3 regions of the Solibacillus cecembensis genome follow, and region 1 is predicted to be linked to each of the others. Evidence: riboswitches for the same ligand, from Rfam matches in the RefSeq annotation. Region 1 holds a riboswitch; each other region holds the start of a gene.

Region 1 (2,205 bases):
TGTTTTTCTCACGTTTTGCTTATGAAGGATGGTCAAGCTTACGATCAAGGTAATCGGCAAACCCTGTTAACAGAGCAGCAGTTAAGCGCCTTTTTCAATACCCCTATTCACCTTCAAATGGAACGTGATCGCACATGGGTGGCGTTGAAGTAATGTGAATGAAATAAATCAGCTCCTATCGCTAAATTTCTGCGTTAGGAGCTTGTTCTATTTTAAATATGATATTCTAATGCATCTTCAACAAAATGCCATTCATAAGGTGTTTCTTGGTACACATAATAGTTCAACCAGTTATAAAATAGTAAATGTGAATGCGCACGCCAAGTGTTTTTCGGTTCATTTTGTGGGTCATTATTTGGGAAGTAATTGACTGGAACTTCTGTCAGTTCCGGATCCTTCTCTATATCACGGAAATACTCATCTGACAGCGTCGTTGCATCATATTCTAAATGACCGGTAATCATAATATGCTTGTTATTTTTAGATTGAACAATGAATACACCTGCATCATCTGAATAGCTCAACAAACGCAATTCTGGATGGGCGCGAACTTCATCAATCGAAACTGATGTATGACGTGAATGTGGCGCGACATACTGATCACTGAAACCACGTACTAAATCTACCGTTAAATCCGTAATGACATGCGAATAAATGCCTGAGCATTTTTTCGGTAATTCAAATTTCCCAATGCCGAAATGATGGTATAACGCTGCTTGTGCCCCCCAACAAATATGCATAATAGACGTGACATTTTTATCTGCCCAATCCATAACCTCTTCAATTTCTTTCCAATAGCCAACCTCTTCAAATTCCATTTTTTCAACAGGAGCCCCTGTAATAATAAGCCCGTCATAGCGACGATGCTTAATCTCGTCGAATGTTTGATAAAACGTGTCTAAATGAGATTTCGATACATTTTTTGATTCGTATGTAGCTGTGTTTAAAAATGTAACATTCACTTGCAATGGCGTGTTGCCAAGTAAGCGTAAAAGTTGTAGCTCCGTTTTTTCCTTTTCTGGCATTAAATTAAACACTAAAATATTTAGCGGACGAATTTGCTGTGTTTTCGCGCGGTCTTCTTCCATTACGAAAATTTTCTCTTGTCGTAGCAATTCCCCAGCTGGCAGTTGTTTTTGAATGTTAATAGGCATGCTCGTTCCCCCAATTTCATTGATATTAAACAAAAATCCCTCATTCCAGAAAAAGAATGAGGGACGCTAAGCTCGCTCTTATCTTTCAAGGGGAAATCCCTTGCTGGAAGTAGCACCTTTCTAATAAAAATTAGAGGTTGCTGAAGCTTCACCGGGCCAAACCCCTCCGCTTCTCGTGATAAGTCATATATAATTGTTAAACATCGTAACACGGATTTGAGAATTTTGCAATAATTCTTAAAAATTTGTTTAAATGCATGTCCGGTTACAATGTTGAGGGATTATAGAATGCTAATTAATTTGCTATCCCATGATTTACAGGGGTTTTGACATAGATTGACCAAGTTACCTTGTAGATCTTATCGGCTCGCCTGCGGTAACAATCAATCTCTTTTGTTACTCTTACACATCCATCACGCACCGGTAATAGGAAGTGTGTTACACTTCAATGAAACAACTGATTATTCAGTTATTCAATTAACGGTGCATTTTGGCAGAACAAGATAAGGTAAAGGGGCGTTATATGAAACGGAATATTATTATTTTTACTACAATAGGAATTATTTTTCTATTATTGGCGTTTTCATTTAACCATACTTTTGCTCGCTCATATCATCATACATTTACGAAAACAACAGATTTAAGTAAGGGAAACATTGAAGGTTTGTTTGTAAATGATGATTTTTATAGCGAAGAAATAACAAAAACATATGGGGAAAAGACAGAACAAAGTAGAAATGTAAAGGGTTATGATTATTTTGAGTTAAAGAAAGGCATTGAAATAGCAGTAAATGAAACAGGTGAAATTACGAGATTTATTATAACTGACAGCAATATAGAAACTATAAAGGGAATAAAAATTGGTGACAAAAGGGAGGAAGTAATAAAAACATATGGAAAAAATCATTATTTCCGTTCAGAACAAGGAGCAAATATTATCGGCTATGTCGATAAAAAAAGAAATACTTCTATAGAATTTTGGTTTTATAATGATATAGTTGAATTTTATAAACTTGATAATAAATCAATGAAATAAAAGTGATTTATTTGA
Region 2 (2,205 bases), on a different contig from region 1:
GTTTCATTGCGTTTTGTCGGTGTACCAATCGTCAACGCAAATAATGGGAACACATGCTCAGGCAAATTAAATAGCTCGCTTATTTCAGCAGGGTTATTACGTGCCCCACCAATATAGCAAATGCCGTAACCCATTGCTTCAGCAGCAACTACAAAGTTTTGTGCAAATAATGAAACGTCTGCTACACCAACAAGCAAGTTTTCAGCTGAATCTGTCACAATGTCAACGCCGTGCTTTTGACCGGCCACTTGTAGACGCTTGAAATCCACGCAAAATAAGAAAGAAGCTCCCGCTGTTTTGAACTGGAAATCATTTTTTGATAGCTCACCCAGTTTTGCTTTTTTCTCTTCATCCGTTACCCAAATAACGCTATAGGCTTGGACAAAATGCGAGCTCGCAGCCATTTGCGCCGTTTCGATTAAATCGATAATCGTCTCTTTTGGAATTTGCTCACCTGAATATTTTCGAACCGATGAATGACTTCGTAAAAGTTCTCTTGTTTGCATGTCAATTTCTCCCCCTATGTAAAAATAAATGTAAAGGAACGTTCCTTTAAGCTTATTCTAGTCGATTTATATGCAGATGACTATTGTTAATGCTGTTATGTGCGCCGATAAGGTTTTTTTGCTTGGAATATTATGAATATCAGAAAATTTTAAATTAACTGTTGACGAATGGCTAGAATCTGTTTTATACTGTGAAACAACGATGGAACATAAATCACATACTCTTATCAAGAGTGGCGGAGGGAATAGGCCCTGAGATGCCCAGCAACCAGTGAGTGACGAACTGACTAAGGTGCTACTTCCTACAAGATGCAATTTGCATTTTGAAAGATAAGAGGAGGCAAACTTGCTCATTTGCAAACCCTCTTCTTAACTGAAGAGGGTTTTTTTCATTCAAAAAACTCCTCCTCGATAACACCGATTTCACCATCGAATACTATTTTGGAGGTTATGATTAATGACAAATTTACGACCAGAAACATTATTACTACACGGAGGACAAAAGCCAGATCCTGTAACGGGTGCGATTGCGGTGCCAATTTACCGCTCAACGGCTTATGCATTTAAAGATACTGCTCATGCGCAGCGATTATTTGCATTAGAAGAGGCGGGCAATATTTATTCACGTATTATGAACCCGACTGTTGGTGCTTTTGAAGAGCGTGTTGCTTTATTAGAAGGGGGATCAGCGGCAGTAGCACTTTCATCTGGTGCAGCAGCTATTGCATTTTCTATTTTAAACTTAGCAGGTGCTGGAGACGAGATCGTTGCAGCAGGTTCACTTTACGGTGGAACGTATAATTTATTTGCGACAACATTACCACGCTACGGCATTACGGTGAAATTTGTAGATGAAAAGGACCCAGAAAATTTCCGCAGTGCAATTACAGATAAGACAAAAGCTGTATTTGCAGAAATTATAGGAAATCCAAGCTTAAATGTGTTAGATATTGAAGCAGTAGCCAATATCGCACATCAAAACGGCTTACCAGTATTAATCGATAGCACATTTGCTTCGCCATATGGTGGGAACCCAATTGAGTTTGGAGCGGATGTTGTCATTCATTCGGCTACAAAATGGATTGGCGGTCACGGTACGACAATTGGTGGTATTGTCGTGGATGCAGGGAAATTTGATTGGACACAAGGACGTCATGATGGATTTACTGAGCCAGATACGTCATATCACGGACTTCGTTATGGAATTGACACAGCAGGGGCTGCATTTGCCACAAAGCTACGTGTTCAACTGTTACGTGATTTCGGTCCAACATTATCTGCAGATGCAGCATTTAACTTTTTACAAGGGCTAGAAACGCTTCATTTGCGTATCGTACGCCACAATGAAAATACATTAAAAGTAGCGGAATATTTACGTAACCACCCATTCGTAGACTATGTAAACTATAACGGGTTTGAAGATTTCCCTTCACATGAATTAGCGAAGAAATATTTGAAAAACGGCTTTGGCTCAATTTTAACATTTGGCATTAAAGGTGGACGTGAAGCAGGTCGCCAAGTTATTGACAACGTGGAATTATTCTCACATGTAGCCAATGTAGGGGACGCGCGCTCATTAATTATCCACCCAGCATCTACAACTCACCAACAATTATCAACGGAAGAATTAAAAGTAGCTGGTGTATCTGAGGAGCTCATTCGCTTATCAATCGGGTTGGAAGCAGTTGAAGATATTATT
Region 3 (2,205 bases), on a different contig from region 1:
ATAATTGTTCAATCATGTCCAATCACCTCCGTTTGAACTTTATGTTGCGCAAGTACTTCTAAAGCGGCGTTAATTTGGTCATTCGATCCTTCAATATGAACAAACAATGTACCGAGCGGGCCACTTGTCGTATTTGAAATTTTGCCATGTACAATATTCACGACAATATCAAATTGCTTAATGATTTGTGAAATAACAGGTTGCTCTGTTGTTTGACCGACAAAGCCTAGCTTTACAATTCTCCCTGATGGATAGTTGGCTAAAATTTGCTCAAGTGACGCTTGTATTTCTTGTGTTTCTCCAGATATTTGCGCCATAAAGTTTTTCGTAATCGGTGCTTGAGGATTTTGGAATACTTGGAGAACCTCGCCTTGCTCCACTACTTTACCCGCTTCCATTACGGCAACACGGTCACAAATTTTTCGGATAACATGCATCTCGTGTGTAATGAGTACAATCGTCAATCCTATTTTTTTATTTATATCAAGTAACAGTTCTAAAATTGAATCCGTCGTTTCTGGGTCCAGTGCAGATGTTGCCTCGTCACCTAGTAAAACTTCCGGATTATTGGCAAGTGCGCGGGCAATTCCGACACGTTGCTTTTGACCACCTGATAACTGTGAAGGATACGCTTTCCCTCGACCTGCTAGTCCAACAAGCTCAATTAGTTCTTCTACACGTTTTGCTCGTTGTTCTTTTGAAACTCCTGCAATTTCAAGTGGAAAGGCAATATTTTCTTCCACAGTACGCGACCAAAGTAAATTGAAATGTTGGAAAATCATGCTGATCTTTTGCCTTGCATCTCGTAATTTTTTTCCAGAAGCTTTTGAAATATCGTTGCCATTTATAATGACTGAACCAACTGTTGGTTTTTCTAAACCATTTAATAGTCGAATCATCGTACTTTTACCAGCACCACTGTAACCGATAATACCGTAAATTTCACCTTGCTTAATCGATAAGTTTACTTGGTCTACAGCTTTTAGTTCACCGTTTTTCGTCTTATAAATTTTCGATATATTTTGTAAGTCAATCATTTTTTGAACTCCTTTATTTGAAATAACTGATTCGTTATTTGCAAAATACCTTTTTTCGCGCGAGCAGTTTCACTTAATTTTCAAACTGTTTAAAAAACAAAAAAACCTTTCTACGACGACAAGTAGAAAGGTTTTCACATATTTATGTTGAACCGTTCTCTCATCTCTCAAAGTTAAACTTTAAACTTTGTGTGATTTGGCACCTTTTCATCATACGATGCTGGTTGCCGGGCTTCATAGGGCACTTCCCTCCGCCTCTCTTTATAAGAGTAACGCTATTAAGTTTTTTGTTATAAATGATACTCTATCACGTGAAATTAGGAACGTCAATCTTTTTTTAACAATGTATATAAAAAAGGTACGGATTGAAATGCATATATTTTTTCTTGGATTTCCCCATTATTCGCAATGATTAAACACGGGACACTTTCTACCTGCATCTCCATGGCAAAATCACCTAAATAGTTAATATTCGCCTTTCCAATCGGCACATCCGGTAATAAATTCTCAATTACTGTTAACATTTTTGACGCTACATCACATGTCCCACATAGTGGTGTATATAAATAAAAGGCACATTGCTCTCCACTTTGTACCTGCTCTATCCATTGTTCTTTCGTCCATTGATCCATACTACCGTCATCCTTCTTTTACTAAAAATTTCGCATCTTTAAGAAGTTCAATTAAAATAGGCGCTGGTGTCTCAGCCACTTCAATATATTGCTTTGGAATTATTAAATGCTGTGCTTCAGAATAAGTACGATTCATCAACTTGCGCAATTTCTCTCCATTTTTATCAACATCGAACATCGTGACCATTTCATATTGCTCGTACGGCGTTAATAATGCAATTAATTCATCTTCACTTATCGTGCCATTCGTACAAAGTATCACAACGTGTTCAGCTAGTAAAGGGGCAATTTGAAGTTTATCTGACCGCCCTTCTACGATAATACATTTCTCCATTCGGAACCCCTCCAATAGTATTGAAATGAAAAAAAACGCCAAAACCTGCATAAACAGATTTTAGCGTACGGATTATTATTGCTCAGTTAATTGCGTGTATGCGTCTGCATCCATTAATTCTTCTAACTCAGCATCATTTGTTAATTCGATAACAACCATCCATGCTTGCTCATATGGAGATTCGTTAACAAACTCAGGATTG

Evidence for each region. A riboswitch is a leader RNA that binds a small molecule or an ion and turns the genes downstream of it on or off. The one in region 1 is predicted to bind S-adenosylmethionine.
Region 2: linked by a shared signal. The riboswitch ahead of ACQKIH_RS03260 (O-acetylhomoserine aminocarboxypropyltransferase/cysteine synthase family protein) and the one ahead of metA (homoserine O-acetyltransferase MetA) in region 1 are both predicted to bind S-adenosylmethionine.
Region 3: linked by a shared signal. The riboswitch ahead of ACQKIH_RS17300 (methionine ABC transporter ATP-binding protein) and the one ahead of metA (homoserine O-acetyltransferase MetA) in region 1 are both predicted to bind S-adenosylmethionine.

The regions. Positions count from the first base shown of each region.
Region 1 covers NZ_JBNNMF010000018.1:14,337-16,541, reverse strand. Annotated here, with positions in the region: gene ACQKIH_RS15655 (ABC transporter ATP-binding protein) at 1-153, shown strand, start outside; gene metA (homoserine O-acetyltransferase MetA) at 213-1,154, opposite strand; SAM riboswitch class I at 1,230-1,339, opposite strand; gene ACQKIH_RS15645 (hypothetical protein) at 1,645-2,190, shown strand.
Region 2 covers NZ_JBNNMF010000002.1:321,564-323,768, reverse strand. Annotated here, with positions in the region: gene nfsA (oxygen-insensitive NADPH nitroreductase) at 1-506, opposite strand, end outside; SAM riboswitch class I at 728-843, shown strand; gene ACQKIH_RS03260 (O-acetylhomoserine aminocarboxypropyltransferase/cysteine synthase family protein) at 964-2,205, shown strand, end outside.
Region 3 covers NZ_JBNNMF010000022.1:8,488-10,692, reverse strand. Annotated here, with positions in the region: gene ACQKIH_RS17305 (methionine ABC transporter permease) at 1-16, opposite strand, end outside; gene ACQKIH_RS17300 (methionine ABC transporter ATP-binding protein) at 9-1,037, opposite strand; SAM riboswitch class I at 1,195-1,307, opposite strand; gene ACQKIH_RS17295 (thioredoxin family protein) at 1,364-1,669, opposite strand; gene ACQKIH_RS17290 (toprim domain-containing protein) at 1,677-2,003, opposite strand; gene gcvH (glycine cleavage system protein GcvH) at 2,079-2,205, opposite strand, start outside.